DNA from 2 places in the Caballeronia sp. LjRoot29 genome. Region 2 is predicted to be linked to the other one. Evidence: riboswitches for the same ligand, from Rfam matches in the RefSeq annotation. Region 2 holds a riboswitch; the other holds the start of a gene.
What was found. Region 2 has a riboswitch for glycine ahead of gcvT (glycine cleavage system aminomethyltransferase GcvT). Riboswitches for the same ligand answer to the same signal wherever they lie in the genome.
Positions count from the first base shown of each region.

Region 1 (8,222 bases), on a different contig from region 2:
CGTGCCGCTGACCGGCAATGGCCCCGATATGGATTTTGTCGAAGCACAGGTCGCCGCCGATCCGTCCATCAAGGGCATCTGGTGCGTACCGCTCTATAGCAATCCAACCGGCGAAATCTACTCAGCCGAAACCATTCGCCGTCTCGCTTCGATGCCAACAGCCGCGCCCGATTTTCGCCTGTTCTGGGACGACGCGTATCGCTTCCATCATCTGACAGAGCAGAAGCACACCACGGTGAACATGATCGATGCCTGCGCGGCGGCGGGGCATCCGGATCGTGCGCTGGTGTTCGCGTCGCTGTCCAAGATCACGATCGCGGGCGCTGCGTTGGCGTTCGTTGCATCGTCGCGACGTAACATCGACTGGTGGCAGCGTTGTTCGTCTATCAGGACCATTGGTCCGGACAAGCTCAATCAGCTTCGGCACGTACGATTTTTGCGGGACCGGCAGACTTTGGAGAGTTTGATGGAGCGGCATCGGGCCCTGTTGCGACCCAAGTTCGACGCGATGACAACGACGTTCGCCGAGATCCTTGCCGATCTGCCGGACGTGTCCTGGACCGTGCCGCAAGGAGGCTATTTCATCAGCCTCTATAGCCCCGATGGCCTCGCGAAACGCACGGTCGCGCTGGCTGCCGACGCCGGTATTGCAATGACGCCGGCAGGCGCTGCGTTCCCTCATGGTCTCGATCCACGCGACCGGCATCTGCGCGTTGCACCGACCTTTCCCTCACTCGATGAAGTGAAGCGAGCGGCGCTAGGTATTGCATTGTCATTGCGCCGCGCGGTGGAAGAACAGCGGTGAGCTTGCTAAGCCATCACTGCGAGTTGGCGAGACCGCTTCTGCAAACCGGCGTATCCCTTCGTGTGCTCGGCACGAGGAATGACAATCCGATGAGGATGACCGACGCCCCCGATGCCAGCCCGTACACCGGCTGAAACGAACCGAACAGCGCCTTGCATAGTCCTCCCATGACGTTGCCCAACGCGCCGCCCACGCCGAACGCCGCCTCGCAGATTCCGCACACCAACGCTGCCAGCGCTGGGGCGCTCGTCTTACCGACATACGCATGCAGCAGACCGAAGATCGGGAAGAAAGAGAATCCGAATGCGACTGCCGCGACCATCAGGGCGTAACCGCCCGGACGCGACGTCGCGATCAGCGACGCGCACAAGAGCAGCACTCCCGCACTGACCAGTGCGGCACGCATGCCATCTCGCTGCGTGCGGCCATTTCGATCAGGACTGCCGTGCATATCGCCGATCATGCCGAGCACCAGGCCGCTCACCACGCCTACCAGCCCGACGAGCGCCCACGCGTGCGCGGTTACATCGAGACCCAGATGCAGGTCGTCGTGGGAATAAGCAGAGAAGTAGGTGATGAACGGGACACCGGCAAAACCGCATAACACTGCGATTCCGTACACCAGCAGGAATTTTTTAGCGAGCATGGGCCGCAGTCCCGGGCTTTTGAATTGGCGCGGCGGCGTGACGCGTGGCGGCGTTGCCGATGCCGGGCGAAACCGTTTAAACATGAGGACCATCACCGCGCTCAATACGGTGGACAACATGGCGGTCACGAGCCAGACAGACCGCCAGCCCCACGATGCAAGCAACGCCGGCACCATCAGCCCGTTCAGCAAGACCCCGAAGTTCGTGCCGCTGCCGATGACGCCGATGGCTTTCGCCCGATGGCGCTCATCGATCAACGGCGCGATCAGCGCCATCATCGGGACCCAAGTCGCGGCGGCGCACGCATTGAGCGTGACCAGGGCGAAGCCCATCATCCATGTGTTGTGGGCGAATGCGAGGCCGGTGAGGTCGAGCGCTGACAGCGCGGTTGCGACGAGCACGACCCGGGCCGCGCCAAAACGGGCGGCCGCGAGGCCTGATAACAGAGCCATTGCGACATTAGCCATTTGCCGTGCGGCCGTGATGTACCCGGCCTGTGCATAGTTAAAGCCGATGTCCTGCTTCATCTGCGGCAGGACGACGGGAAAGAGGTATACGCCGAACCCGTAAGTGGCAGCGATCACGCCGGTCAGCAGCAGCGTGACGGCCAGTTGATTGGCGAAGTCAGGCGAAACGCGAGGCGAAACATCCATGGCGGGATACCGAGAGAAGTCGTTGGATTTATTCTCGGCGTCCTTGCTTTATGATGGAAATGATTTAATTTACTATCATTGATTAAGCTTCGTCATCATTGAGTCTGACCATGAACCTCGATCTTGCCCTCCTGCGCGCGTTTGTTGCTGTCACCGAAGCCGGCGGTTTTACCAAGGCAGCGCGACGGCTGAACCTGACGCAATCTGCGATCAGTCACCAAATACGGCGCCTGGAAGACGAAGTGGGACGGCCGCTTTTATATCGAACCACGCGCAGTTTGACCCTGACTGAAGATGGCGACGATTTCCTGCGTTACGCAATGCAAATCCTGAATGCGATGGATGCGGTGACGCAGCGTTTTCAATCGTCACCGGCTTCGGGTGTTGTGCGTTTTGGAGCGCCGGATATCTTCATGGGTGAGCGGTTACCTGTTTTGCTGACGCAGTTTTCCCGGGCGTTTCCGAATGTGCGGCTGGATGTGAGCGTGGGCATGAGTCTTGATTCGCAGGCGATGGTTGCCGCGGAAGAGCTGGATTTGGCCGTGGTGCTGTGCGAGCAAGGTGACGCGGGTCAGGGCACTGAAGGAATGGTGTTGCGGCGCACGCGGTTTGTCTGGGCGGCGGCTGAGTCGTTTGAAGTGCGTGCGGGGGCGTCGCTGCCGCTCGCGTTTTTTCCGGCGCCGTGTGTGAATCGGCGAGTGGCGCTCGAGGCGCTTGATGGCTTGCCGGTGGATTGGCATGTTGCGTTTACATCGTCGAGTCAGTCGGGGATACGTGCTGCTGTGATGGCGGGGCTTGGGATTACGCCGTTGACTCGCGATGACCTGGAGCCGGGGATTGTGGTGGTCGATGGGCAGTTTGGGTTGCCGGCGTTGCCGGAGGCGGAGTTTAGGTTGCTGTGGGGGAAGGGGGAGCCGACGCTCGCCGCGCAGGAGTTTGGCAGGCTGGTGCTCGATGCGCCGGTCGAGCGGCCGTTACGGGCGAGTGCGGAGCAGTTTGCATGAAAGGGGGGCACGGGGAGGGGGTCGGGTTTGGCGGGTTCAGGGTTAGCGGTCGGGGTTAGTTGGGTTGCGCGGGTTTTGCGTTAGCGGTTCTGGGTCAATGCCGGGTTGCACGGGTTCTGCGTTAGCGGTCTGAGTCAATGCCGGGTTGCTGCTTTCACAGTTAGTGGTCTGCGAGAGTCGGATTTTCTCTTTATCACTATTAGCCACTGCGCGTGGCGGCGCGTCATTTCTTTGTCCAAAGCGACAAAGAAACGAAGCAAAGAAAACGCTTTCACCGCTCTACCCTAAGTGTCCACAGCGTGCAGTTCCATTTCATGGGTGCCCCAAAAGCACGGTGCTCGCCAGAGCCACGGATGTGTGAACCCCTCTTTCTCGCGAATCCTGACAGTAAAACGCTTCGCCCCGTACGCTCTCGGGCTAGCACTAGCGACTGAACCTGCCCAAGGAGTACCCCGCGCTATCCGCGGAAAACCAACCTCCAAATTTCGATGCATGCCGAACCATTTTTTAAACCACCGAGAAATGGATCTGCAGAATGCGTGAGGCCTAACCCGGCAAATAGCAATGCAAACTGATAGCTAACTCGCGAAGTACCACTGCGGCAAATACGCGTGAGGCCGTGCGGGTTTCCTTGGCACGGGTGCTAGCCCGAGAGCGTATGGGGCGAAGCGTTTTACTGTCAGGATTCGCGAGAAAGAGGGGTTCAAACATCCTCCGCTCTTGCGAGCACCGTGCTTTTGGGGCACCCATGAATCAAAACTGCACGCTGTGGACACTTAGGGTAGAGCGGTGAAAGCGTTTTCTTTGCTTCGTTTCTTTGTCGCTTTGGACAAAGAAATGACGCGCCGCCACGCGCAGTGGCTAATAGTGATAAAGAAAACATCCAACATAAAACGCGCGAAGACCTGAAAAGCAGCAACCCGGCAATCAACCCGACCGCTAAGGCCAGAACCTAGCAACCCCACCCCCGTCCACCGGCGCGAGCGAAAACCCACGCCCTATATCTGCTCAGCAATGCTATACGCAGTCGCCGCCGACAGTGTCCATCCCAAGTGCCCATGCCCGGTGTTGTAGAACACCCCCCGCCGCTTACCGCGTCCGACCTTCGGCAACATGCTCGGCAGCATGGGCCTTAACCCCGCCCAAGGAATCACCCGCGATGTCGCCACGCCGGGGAAATAACGCCGCGTCCAATCCACGAGCGGTGCAACCCGGTCCGATCGAATATCGCGATTAAAGCCATTGATTTCAGCCGTACCTGCAACGCGAAAACGGTCAGCGCCAAGCCGGCTAGTGACAATCTTCGCGCTCTCGTCGAGCAGGCTGACCCACGGCGCACCCTCGCGGCTCGCGGCGTCATCGAGGCACACGGTGATCGAATAACCCTTCACCGGATAGATATTCACGTTGTCGCCAAGCATCGATGCAATCTGCCGGCTTGCCACGCCGGCGCACACCACGACGCGATCGAATTCATACCGCTGCTCATCACCCGCGATGCCGCCCTCCAGCACCCGCAATGCGAACGGACTATCGCCACGCTGTACGATATCCGCGATCTGCGCGTCGTAATGAAAGCGCACGCCACGCCGCTCGCAGGCTTCAGCCAGACCGCGCGTGAACTTGTGGATGTCGCCCGTCGAGTCGGACGGCGTGAAAAATCCACCGTGAAAATCGCCCTGCAACGTACACTCGATCGCGCGCATTTCGTCGTTCGTGACCGCGTGCCGATCAAGCCCGCCAGTCTGCAAAAGCTGGTTCACCTTCGCGGCGGTATCGAAGTCCTTCTTGTGCTGGTACATATGCAGGATGCCGCGTTGCTCGAGATCGAAGTCGATCCCTTCACGCTTAGCAATCCCAAACAGATGCTCGCGCGCGGCAATGGCAAGCCGCACTGTCTCAACAGTATTGGCCCGGTAGTTCGGGATCTGCCGCAGGAATTCGCCCATCCACGAATACTTGTGCCAACTCGGCGCGGGGTTGAGCAACAGCGGTGCGTCGCGCGTAAACATCCAGCGCAGGCCCTTGAGCACGGTGGCCACGCTGTTCCAGACCTCGGCGTTGCTGGCGGAAAGCTGGCCGCCGTTGGCGAACGATGTTTCCATCGCGGCGTATCGGTGACGCTCGAAAACGGTGACGTCGTGGCCGCGTTCGGAAAGGGCGTAAGCAGTCGTGACGCCGGTAATACCGGCGCCAATGATGGCGATTCGTGACATGACAAAGTCCAGATGAAAGTTGGGCATCGCCGGCGCTGCCGGCGTCTATGCCCCATCTGTCCGTGTACCTGAGAGTTTCAGTCGTGGCGTTGCACGCACGACATCCCCGTCGGTGGACGCATTAAAGCGTCGCTCTCCAGATGTTCCTGCTGCGCGGTCCTTTGGCCTGAGAGTTTCCGGGGCGGTTGCTCCGTCGGCGCCGTCACCATGTTGCCGTGACAGTCTCTCCCGCGCTAGCGATTAGAACCCCGCCAAGATACCGTCTAAAAATAAGATAGGCAAGGGGCATTGGGGCATTGCGAAAAGCAGCCGCCTCTCGCAGAGTGCAGCCTTGCTACTAACCTACCAGCGCACTAGCCACTTGATACCGCCCGCAGCGCGGCCGAAAATCGCTAGAGCGATGAGCAGTAATAGCGGACCGAAAAATAGCAGCAGCGACATGGGCCACGACCATTGGAAGCCGTAGTGTGCTCCGAGAATCCCAAGCGGAACCGTGATAGGTGTGATCCGAAGTCCAAAGACGAAGATGGCGCCGATCAGCGCACATACCCAGTTCGGCCAGCCAAGCCAATATTCGAGGCCCGCGAATAGGGCTGCGCTCTGCAATAGGCTGTAGACGATCTGTAGAAGAAAAAACAGGATGGTCACGTCGATCCCCGATGCGCTGCTCGTGCGGTGCGAGCGAATAAGCTATTTCTAATTCGATGCCGCCTTGGTTCGAATGGCACTGGGCTCGCCCGCCTGAACGAACATGCCATCCATCAAGTCTTGAACGACGCCATCCGCATTCGGGAACTGATGCAGCACCGAGTTTTTCCAGTGGCCAGAAGCGATCAATCCGCCGCTTGGTGCCTTGTAAAAGCGTATATCCATCGATCTCAGATACATGACGATGTCCCAAAACCAGCTATCGGTATAGGAGACGTTCATGTCGGCCTTGTCGCACGCCGGAGCGATCGAAACGGATACGCCGTGATTTTCGAGGTTGCGTTGAACGGCCGCATCCATGTCCGCCGACCTGCCTCCATGCGCTGTGAAACAAGCTGTCGTCATGGGCGATAACTTCGCTTGAGGCCCCGGGACGACGCTCTGTGTGGTCGAACAACCGGACAGCACGGCAAGCGCTGCGCTCGCGACCAGCAGGGAAAGACCTCTCATGATTTTCCTTTTTATTCTTTTCGATGGTGTACGCGTTATCGGCAGTGCATCGAATACCTTGAGCGAGCACTCGCGGGCAACCTTGCGATCGGAATCATTGCGGGAATTTCTTCAGCTGGTTTGGAAGTCAAGGCCTGGCGATCCTCGCGAATCCACCTCAACAAACACCGCGGTCGGCACCTGCATTTTGCCTAAGCTTTCATTTAATACAATTATTTCTTTTTGCTTTCATTTCGCTATAAGATGCGACTCTCGTTATCGATTTTGGAGGTCGCATGAATCCTTTCGCGAAGGCAGTAGCCACGCTGGCCGCCTGCATTGGCGCATTTACCGTCGTGGTCTGTATTGTCGAGGGGCTAGCCGGATAACGCAGCGCGACCGGGCTTTCACCCGGCGCCGCTAGCGCATTTGCCAGACGCGCAAGTTGAATAGCGGCAAGATGCCGTAGACATGGTCGAACATGTCCGACTGGATTTGTTCGTACGATTCCCAACTCGTCTCGTCGATGAACAAGAACACTTCCAGCGGCAAACCATGTTCCGTGGATTGCAATTGGCGAACGACCAGCGGCATGTCTTTTCGGATCGCCGGGTAATGGCGAAAGTAGTCGGTCAGGTACCGTCGAAACATGCCGAGGTTGGTCAGGCGATGCCCATCCTCGGGCACGGTGAACGGTACCCGAAAGGCGGCGCTCGCCGTTAGCCTGGCGAGCAATTCATCGTCGCAAAACCGGATGCTCTCCATGTCGAGGTTAATGGCATGCTTGACCCGCCGTCCGCCGGATTCAACCATGCCGCGCCAGTTCTTGACGCTATTGGTCAGCAACACATAGCTTGGCAGCATGACAATGGAGTTATCGAAGTTCTGGACCTTGATCGTATTCAGCGCAATGTCGATGACCGTTCCGTCAGCCACGAATCCGGGTACTTCGATCCAGTCGCCCACACGCAGCATGTCGTACGCGGCCAGTTGAATACTGGCGACAAAACCCAGCAGCGAATCGCGAAAGATAATGATCAGCAGCGCCGTCATTGCGCTCACGCCAGTGAGGAAGTTGGCCGGCGAGCGATGCAATAACAATGACACAGCGGCAATCAGCGCAAGCACGTACAGGAAGATGGCGGCTATCTGAAGAAAGCTTTTGATCGGTCTCTGGGTTGCAAAGGGAAAATGACTATAGCGATCTTCAATGCTTTCCATGAACGCGAACGCAGCCCGCAAGACGGTCACGACCATGAAGCATGCGGACAGCGTCTCCACTGGACCACCCAGTGCGGAAATAACCGGGAACGTCACGCCAGTGAGCAGCGGGGCTGAAAGATAAATGATGATCGCAGGCACCAGTGGCGCCAGCCGGTCGAACACCTTGCGGCGCTCGGCGGCACGCAGCCACTTGCGGCGCTCGCCACGTGCCAGGTAGCCAACAAGCCGGAGCAAGATAAAGCGGGTGATGTAGTAGCAGAGCATGCTGGACAATGCGATCGCCAAAAGCAATGCGATGACCAGAACGATCGCCACGGGCAAGCTGTCGGTGTGGACAAAAAACTCACGCCCATTTGGCCCATTCACTACGTGGAACATGTCGTTGAACATTGATCCTCTCAGTGCTGACCAGCTTGCTTCCCTAGGGACGATCCGGGAGTGCGTTCTTAACCACTTGCGGATCTTTCTAAGCGGTGCTGCAGTGCGAGCCAAACCAGCCGTCATGGCTTGAGCGTGTCAACGGCATTGTAACGGCG
Region 1 is NZ_CAXUPU020000025.1:38,051-46,272, forward strand. Features, by position in the region: gene ACSQ83_RS24025 (aminotransferase class I/II-fold pyridoxal phosphate-dependent enzyme) at 1-805, shown strand, start outside; gene ACSQ83_RS24030 (MFS transporter) at 819-2,105, opposite strand; gene ACSQ83_RS24035 (LysR substrate-binding domain-containing protein) at 2,216-3,109, shown strand; gene ACSQ83_RS24040 (D-amino acid dehydrogenase) at 4,108-5,325, opposite strand; glycine riboswitch at 5,470-5,566, opposite strand; gene ACSQ83_RS24045 (hypothetical protein) at 5,668-5,973, opposite strand; gene ACSQ83_RS24050 (hypothetical protein) at 6,022-6,333, opposite strand; gene ACSQ83_RS24055 (mechanosensitive ion channel family protein) at 6,883-8,076, opposite strand.
Region 1: another riboswitch for glycine. It lies ahead of ACSQ83_RS24040 (D-amino acid dehydrogenase); the one in region 2 lies ahead of gcvT (glycine cleavage system aminomethyltransferase GcvT).

Region 2 (8,222 bases):
CGCAGAAACGCAATGTGTTCCTTCAGCACGAACGGAATCTCGTGACGCCCCAGCAGCATGAGCTTTTTCGTCGCGCGCACGGTCTCCAGACGCGTGCTGATGGTCCCGGCATCGACCGTATCCGGCGCGTCGCCCATCAAGCCGAGCATCACGCCTCGATCCGTACCGTGACCCTTTCCGGTTGCACCGAGCGAGCCATACAACTCGCATTTCACGCTAGCCGTGGCGTCCAGCAGACCATCGCGTTCGAGCCCTTGCACGAACATCAGGGCGGCGCGCATCGGCCCGACCGTATGCGAACTCGACGGACCGATGCCGATTTTGAAAAGATCGAAAACGCTGACTGCCATGACTGCTCCTGCAAAGGTGCTGCTAAAAAATCAGCGCGCCGGCAACGGCAAACAAACTGCAAGCCAGGCCGGCGGCGTGGGCGCCAGACGCAGCGCAATGGGCGCGTAACGCCCGTCAAGCCGCGCCGATAGATGAAACAATTCGGCCGCGTTTTTCGGATCCCACGTGCCCGAATAACCGGGCAAACCGGCCTCGCGGCGGGTGGCATCGAAGGGCACGTTCGAATGAACAAATTCTTCGTGCGTGCGCGTACCAAGCGCATAGGGCGTGAGCCAGTTCAGCGCGGCGGCGAGCGTCGCGCCCGACTGTGATCGCTCAGTCAGCCAGTTGCGGTTATGACGCCGCGCCGCGAGCGCGGCCGTGACCAGCGGCTGTAGATCGTAGGTCACGTAGTGCAGCGCGTCGCGTTCGGCGAAATCGACGGTCGAACCGTCCGGCGCAATGTTGTCCCCAATATGCTCCACATACAGCCGCTGCGCCGCGTTGATCAGCTTGCGGTCATCGGTCGTGAACGCGCCCATCGAAATCAATTTGATCCGATGGCTCTGCCAGTTGTTCCGATACGTGCCGGTCAGCGGCCGTTTCTGCTTATCGATATCCACGACATACCCCGTCACCATCTTCGAGATAAACGCGCTCGACGCGTTGCGTGTCTTCACCGGCAATGCGCTCGCCGTCAGGTCGTAGGCGAGGATCAGCGACTCGAAATTCGTTTCATCGATAGGATTAAAACTCGGCTGATAGGTCGTGACCCACGCGAATAAAAACCGGTCGACGAGACGCAAATACGCTTCGTTGCCCGTTGCGCGCCACGCCAGCGCCGCGTCGCGCATTAATCCCAGATCCTTTTCCGCTTCTTCGCTTTCGTCACGGATGCCCTGATGGGGCAAGGTGCCTTCCGTATGAAGCGTTGCCCGCGCCTTCGGCTGGTCGTTCAGCCGCGACTGCACCATTTGCACCAGTGCTTTTACGCCCGGATCGGCGTTCGTGCGCTCACTGGTTTGCATCGCGGGCGCGGCGCAAAAATTCATTGCGGCAAACGCGCTTGGCGCACTGATTGCCGATGTTGCAAGGGCCGCGATGATCGCCGGAACACGCCACGTTTTACTCACCACTCGCACCTGTCGCGCCATGCAAAACTCCCTGATTGGCTTGGTTCGGGAGAGATGGTATCTGGTGTTGTGTGAATCCGGCAAAACTGTCCGGCTTTTAGCAAAGCCGGACAGTTCGAAACGCATGCTTATTCGCCGTACTCGGACAATGGAATGCACGAGCAGAACAGGTTGCGATCGCCATAGGCGTTGTCGGCGCGGCCGACCGGCGGCCAGTACTTGCGCGCAATCAGCGATGTCAGCGGATACGCCGCCGTTTCGCGCGAATAGGCGTGGCTCCAGCCATCCGAAACAACCACCGCTGCCGTATGCGGCGCGTTCTTCAGAGGATTGTCTTCGCGATCCGATTTGCCTTCTTCCACCGCGCGAATTTCGTCGCGAATGGCGATCATTGCATCGATAAACCGATCCAGCTCCTCCTTCGATTCCGATTCCGTCGGCTCGACCATCAGCGTGCCCGGCACCGGGAAGCTCATGGTCGGCGCGTGGAAACCGTAATCGATCAGGCGCTTGGCGACGTCATCGACGGAAATGCCGCTGGTTTCCTTCAGCGGACGCAGATCGAGAATGCACTCGTGGGCGACCAGACCGCCCGCGCCGCTGTACAGCACGGGGTAATGCGGCGCGAGCCGGTTCGCCACATAGTTCGCCGCGAGAATCGCGCTTTCGGTGGCGTTCGTGAGCCCTTGCGCGCCCATCATCGCGATGTACATCCACGAGATCGGCAGGATAGCAGCCGAGCCGTAAGGCGCCGACGATACCGCGCCAATGCCAGCCGCATCGCGTTGATAACCGGTCGAATGCTGGTTCGGCAAGAACTTGGCCAAATGTGCGCCGACAGCGACTGGACCCACGCCCGGTCCGCCGCCGCCATGCGGAATGCAGAAGGTCTTGTGAAGATTCAGGTGCGATACATCGCCGCCGAACTGGCCTGGCGCAGTGAGACCGACCATCGCGTTCATGTTCGCGCCATCGACGTACACCTGCCCGCCGTGCGCGTGCACGATCTCGCAGATCTCGCGCACGTTCACTTCGAACACGCCGTGCGTGGACGGATACGTGATCATGATTGCCGCCAAGTTCGCGGCGTGCTTGTCGGCCTTCGCCTTCAAGTCGGCGATATCGACGTTGCCTTGTTCATCGCACGCAACGACCACGACTTGCATGCCGGCCATTTGCGCCGATGCCGGGTTCGTCCCGTGCGCCGACGACGGAATCAAACAAATGTTCCGATGCCCTTCGCCACGCGACTCGTGATACGCGTGGATGATGAGCAAGCCGGCGTACTCGCCTTGCGAGCCGGCGTTCGGCTGCAGCGATACCGCCGCGTAACCGGTACACGCAACCAGCATTTGCTCGAGTTGATCGATCATCGTCCGATAACCGACGGTTTGCTCAGCAGGCGCGAACGGATGAATCTGCGCGAATTCAGGCCACGTAACGGGCAGCATTTCGGACGTTGCGTTCAACTTCATCGTGCAGGAACCGAGCGGGATCATCGTGCGGTCGAGCGCGAGATCCTTGTCCGCCAGACTGCGCAAGTAGCGCAGCATTTCGTGTTCGGAATGATGACGGTTGAATACCGGATGCGTGAGGTAATCGCTCGTGCGTTCGAGTGCTTTCGGCAAGGAGACTTTCGCGTCGGCATCGAGTGCGTCGATATCGAATGTCTCCGTCTTGCCGACCACTTCCGCGAACACTGCAAAGAGCTTGAGCAGGCCGTCGCGCGTGGTGGTTTCATCGACGGAAACGCCTACGTGCGTTGCATCGATATGCCGCAGGTTCACATGTACCGCCGATGCTGCCTGATGCAGCGCCGTGGTATTCGCGCTGCTGACGATGGTGACGGTATCGAAGAACGTCTCGTTCGCGAGCGTATAGCCGAGCTTCTGCACGCCGGCGGCGAAGATCGACGCGACGCGATTCACGCGCAACGCGATGGTCTTCAGACCCTGCGGCCCGTGATACACGGCGTACATGCTGGCCATGATCGCGAGCAACGCCTGCGCCGTACATACATTCGATGTCGCCTTTTCGCGGCGGATATGTTGTTCACGCGTTTGCAGCGCGAGACGCAGTGCGTGCTTGCCTTGGGCATCGACGGTTACGCCGACAAGACGGCCCGGCATCTGACGCTTGAAGTCATCGCGTACGGCCATGTACGCCGCGTGTGGACCACCGAATCCGACCGGCACGCCAAAGCGCTGCGTATTACCGATAGCCACGTCCGCGCCCCATTCGCCCGGCGGCGTGAGCAGCGTGAGAGCGAGCAGATCGGCGGCGGCGATCACAAAACCGCCGGCCGCATGAACCGCCTCAGTCACAGCGCGATAGTCGCGTACATCGCCATTCGCGCCCGGGTATTGCAGTAGCACGCCGAATGCGTTGGCCGTGGCGGCGTCGGCGGCGGGACCAACTTTGACTTCAATACCCGCAGGTTTCGCGCGCGTTCGCACGACTTCGATAGTCTGCGGCAGTACATCGTCAGCGATATAAAACAAGTTCGATTTCGGCTTGCCCGCGCGCTGCAGCAGCGTCATGGCTTCGGCGGCGGCGGTAGCTTCATCGAGCAAGGAAGCGTTCGAAATCGCGAGACCTGTGAGGTCGATAATCATCTGCTGGAAGTTCAGCAACGCTTCCAGGCGGCCTTGCGAAATCTCCGGCTGATACGGCGTGTAAGCCGTGTACCACGCCGGATTTTCAAGCACGTTACGCAGGATCACAGCGGGCGTGTGCGTGCCGTAATAACCCTGCCCAATGTAGTTCCTGAACACCAGGTTCTGATCCGCGAGTTTCCTCAGCGACGCCAGCGCTTCCGCTTCGCTTTTCGGCTGCGTGAACGCGCCGAGCGGCAGCGTTTCGTGGCGCCGGATGGCCTCGGGAATCACCGCGTCGATGAACGCCGCGCGCGACGCGAAACCGAGCGCTTCAAGCATGGCGTGCTGGTCGGCCGCATCCGGGCCAATGTGCCGCTGGGCAAATGCATCGTGGCATTCGAGCGCGGCGAGAGACAAGGATGAGCGGTTCATCAGACGGTCCGGGTGTTCGAGCTTCATGAGAATTCCTGCAGGTGCGGCGTGGTTTTGCTTTCGAGCCCAAGCACGCCGCACGGTCGTTAAAAGATTTACTCGCCGATCGACGTGCCGTACGCACCGGCATCGATGAGCCGATCCGTGTTTGCATCGGCGGCGGGCTTGATCTTGAAGAGCCAGCTTTCGTACGGCGTGCCGTTGATCTGATCCGGCGTGCCGGTCAGTGCTTCGTTCGCGCCGACAATTTCGCCGGACACAGGTGCGTAGATATCGGATGCTGCTTTCACCGATTCAATCACCGCGACGGCGTCGCCGGCGGCAACGGTCTTACCCACCGGCGGCAATTCGATGAACACGACATCGCCCAGTGCTTCCTGCGCGTGATCCGTAATGCCGATGGTCAGCGTGCCGTCGGATTCGGTGCGCACCCATTCGTGCGATTCGGTGTATTTGAGGTCGGCCGGGATGCTCATGCGGATGCTCCAGTTGTCTTTAAGGGTGGGACGTGCGTGGCTGTTTCAGCAGGTGATTGCAGGCGGTTTAAAGCGCCGCCAACACCTTGCCGTTGCGCACGAAAGGCAGTTTTACCACGCTTGCCGGCAGTTGTTTGTCGCGGATCACGACGTGCACTTTGTCGCCCGGTTTCACGCTCGCCGGCACCCGGGCGAACGCGATGGATTCCTGCATCGATGGCGAGAATGTGCCGCTCGTGATCTCGCCTTCGCCGTCGGCCGTGACGACCTTTTGGTGAGCACGAAGCACGCCACCGGCACGGCCGTTTTCCTTCTGCAGAATCAGGCCGACAAAGCGCGCTTTCGAGCCGTTCTTTTCCAGCGCGGCACGGCCAACGAACGCGCGATTTGCATCGTTCAAATCGACGGTCCACGCGAGACCTGCGTCGAGCGGGGAAACCGTGTCGTCCATGTCCTGGCCGTACAGGTTCATGCCCGCTTCGAGACGCAGCGTGTCGCGTGCGCCGAGGCCGGCGGGTTTCACGCCTTGCGCGATCAATGCGTTCCAGAACGCTTCAACGTGCGTGGAAGGCACGACGATTTCGAAACCGTCTTCGCCCGTGTAGCCGGTGCGCGCGAGCATCACGTCGCCGAACGAGCTGCCGGGAAATTGCACGGCGTTGAAAGGTTTGAGTTCGGCGGTGGCATCGCGCGTTTCCGGCAGCACTTGCCAGACTTTTTCGCGGGCGTTCGGACCTTGCACGGCCACGATCGAAAAATCGCGGCGCGGCGTGATCGTCAGTCCAAAACCGCCTTCCGCGTTGAGATGGCCGAACCACGCAATGTCTTTTTCGGCCGTGCCGGCGTTCACTACAACGCGATAGTTGTCATCGGCGAAGTAATAGACGATCAGGTCATCGATCACGCCGCCTTCCGGGTTCAGCAGGCACGAATACAGCGCCTTGCCGGGAACGGTGAGTTTGTCGACGTTGTTGGCGATCGCGTGCTTGAAGAACTCGCGCGCCTTGTCGCCGGTGAAATCGACGACGCGCATGTGCGACACGTCGAACATGCCGGCGTCGGTGCGCACCGCGTGGTGTTCGTCGATCTGCGAACCGTAATTGACGGGCATGTCCCAGCCGCCGAAATCGACCATGCGTGCGTTGAGCGCAAGGTGAGTGGCGTGCAAGGGCGTGTGTTGAAGATCAGACATGGAGCGGGCCTCGGGCGTGCGCGAAAACAAAAAAAGGCCATGCGACAAACCCGCTCGGGGTTCGAGCTTTGAAAGCAAAGCCCAAACCGCGTAGCGATCCGGTACATGACCCCTCTGTCCTCGGTACCTGAGAGATTGCACGCCGTGCGCCGATCAACCGGCGTCCAACGCGCGCCCCTTCGGTGGGCATCTGACTGATGATTCTGATCAGCCGATGCCGCTCTCCAGAGTTCGACCTTCCGTTTCTGGCGCCTGGTTAAAGGCGCGATTCATAGACGGAAATTCGACGCGGCCGGTCCTTTTGCCTGAGAGTTTGTGGGTGTGCCCCTTCGGCGGCGCTTGCTTCGTTTCAAGTCGTTCTCGATGCGAACAACCGAAGCCAGCGCGCTCTCCCGACGCGTGCGGCGAATTTACGCGACCGAATTCAGCTTGTCAAACAGCGGTGGCGGTTAATCCTTGCTGAGGCCTGGATCCACGCGCTTGCCGATATCGCGCAGGCGCGCGAGTTGATCGACCATGTACGGCGCTTCGTCGAGGCTGCTGACAAAGGTCCAGAGATACGTCATCACGGCATAGACATGCCCCGCCTTGACCGCGGGCGCCATCGCCAACTGACTGATGGCGATGACAAACAACACCGCCGCTACGCAGCCGACGAACAAAAACGCCGCGGCTTCACGGTTCGAGAGGTGAACCCGCAACCTGGACAGCACGCGATAGTGCCGTTTCAGCGTGAGCGTTCCCACTTTCGCGACCAGGCCGATCTCCTTCTCCAACCGGTCATTCAGCCGCTGATGCAAGCTCTGGTTGCGTCGTGCAAAGCGTGGCAGCAAGGCCAGGCACAGCAGCAACCCGCCCAGGCTGGCTACGCCGATCCAGGGCTCGATCGCCAGCAGCATGACCACGGCGCCGATGATCGATACCAACGCGGTGACCATCGTCGGCACGTGTTTTTCGAAGAAATCGACAAACTCCCGGGCCAAGACCACGCGCGCCGCAGCCGTCGACGTACTTTGGTTCTGCAGGCGCTGGTTCAGGATCACCGGCACGGCCAGATCGGCGTAAATCCGCGTGAAGGTGCGCGTATCCACGGCCCGTCGAGCGGCGCCGACTACCCAGAACGCCAATACGATGACCGCGTAGAACAACGCGCTGCGGGCATCGCCGCGAATGATCGAGTCGACGGCAAATCCGGCAAACAACGGATACGCGAGCAACAGCGCGTTCTCCAGCGCGACGAGCGACAACGTGCAAACCAGCTTGCCGGGATAAGCGCGGGCAATGGCTTTGAGCGTGGATGTGGCGGATTGCTGACCGAGCTTTTCGCGCTCAACTATCCGGATTTCTGATGTGACGAATGACATGACCGTACCTTGGGTAAAATCGCCGTTATAATTTGAGCGGCTGCTCAAATTATAATTGAGCGGTCGCTCAAAGCGCAAGCTCAACCAGAATCTGTACACGCTAGAAAAGGAATCGAATATGTCGCGGTCGTCGCCCGAACGCAAAGATCAGATCATTGCGGCCGCCCTGGAATTGTTTCGTCAGAAAGGTTTTGCCAACGTCTCCACGCGCGATCTCGCCGATCACGCGGGGTTGTCGCGCAGTCACATTTATCACTACTTCGGCGACTGGGACGAGTTGCGTCGTGAGGCGTTCGTGCACTTTGCTAACGAGCAACTCGAAGAAGCCGGCGCGCGTTTGTCCGATAAACCGCCGGTCGACGCGTTGCTCGGTTTTATCCGCGACTGCCTGCCCGCCAGCAAGGATGACGGTTGGGGGCTGTGGCTCGATGCGTGGGACGAAGCCATGCACGACGCAGAACTGGCGCGAGCGTATCTAAGCGAGATCAGCCGCTGGCAAGCGATGCTGTGCGGGATTATCGAAAAGGGCGTGGAGGCGAAGGTGTTCCGATGCGCATCGCCGGAACGCGCTGCCCGGCAAATCTTCGCGCTGGCAATGGGTTACGCCGATGACCTGTTGCTGGCGCCATCGGCTGAAGCCGTTGAAGCCGCGATGCAGGAGGTCGTGGAAATAGCGGAGATGGTGTTGGGTTTTGAGC
Region 2 is NZ_CAXUPU020000005.1:99,536-107,757, reverse strand. Features, by position in the region: gene ACSQ83_RS07985 (L-serine ammonia-lyase) at 1-350, opposite strand, end outside; gene ACSQ83_RS07980 (alginate lyase family protein) at 381-1,484, opposite strand; gene gcvP (aminomethyl-transferring glycine dehydrogenase) at 1,592-4,519, opposite strand; gene gcvH (glycine cleavage system protein GcvH) at 4,588-4,968, opposite strand; gene gcvT (glycine cleavage system aminomethyltransferase GcvT) at 5,036-6,160, opposite strand; glycine riboswitch at 6,265-6,398, opposite strand; glycine riboswitch at 6,444-6,565, opposite strand; gene ACSQ83_RS07960 (ABC transporter six-transmembrane domain-containing protein) at 6,610-7,524, opposite strand; gene ACSQ83_RS07955 (TetR/AcrR family transcriptional regulator) at 7,643-8,222, shown strand, end outside.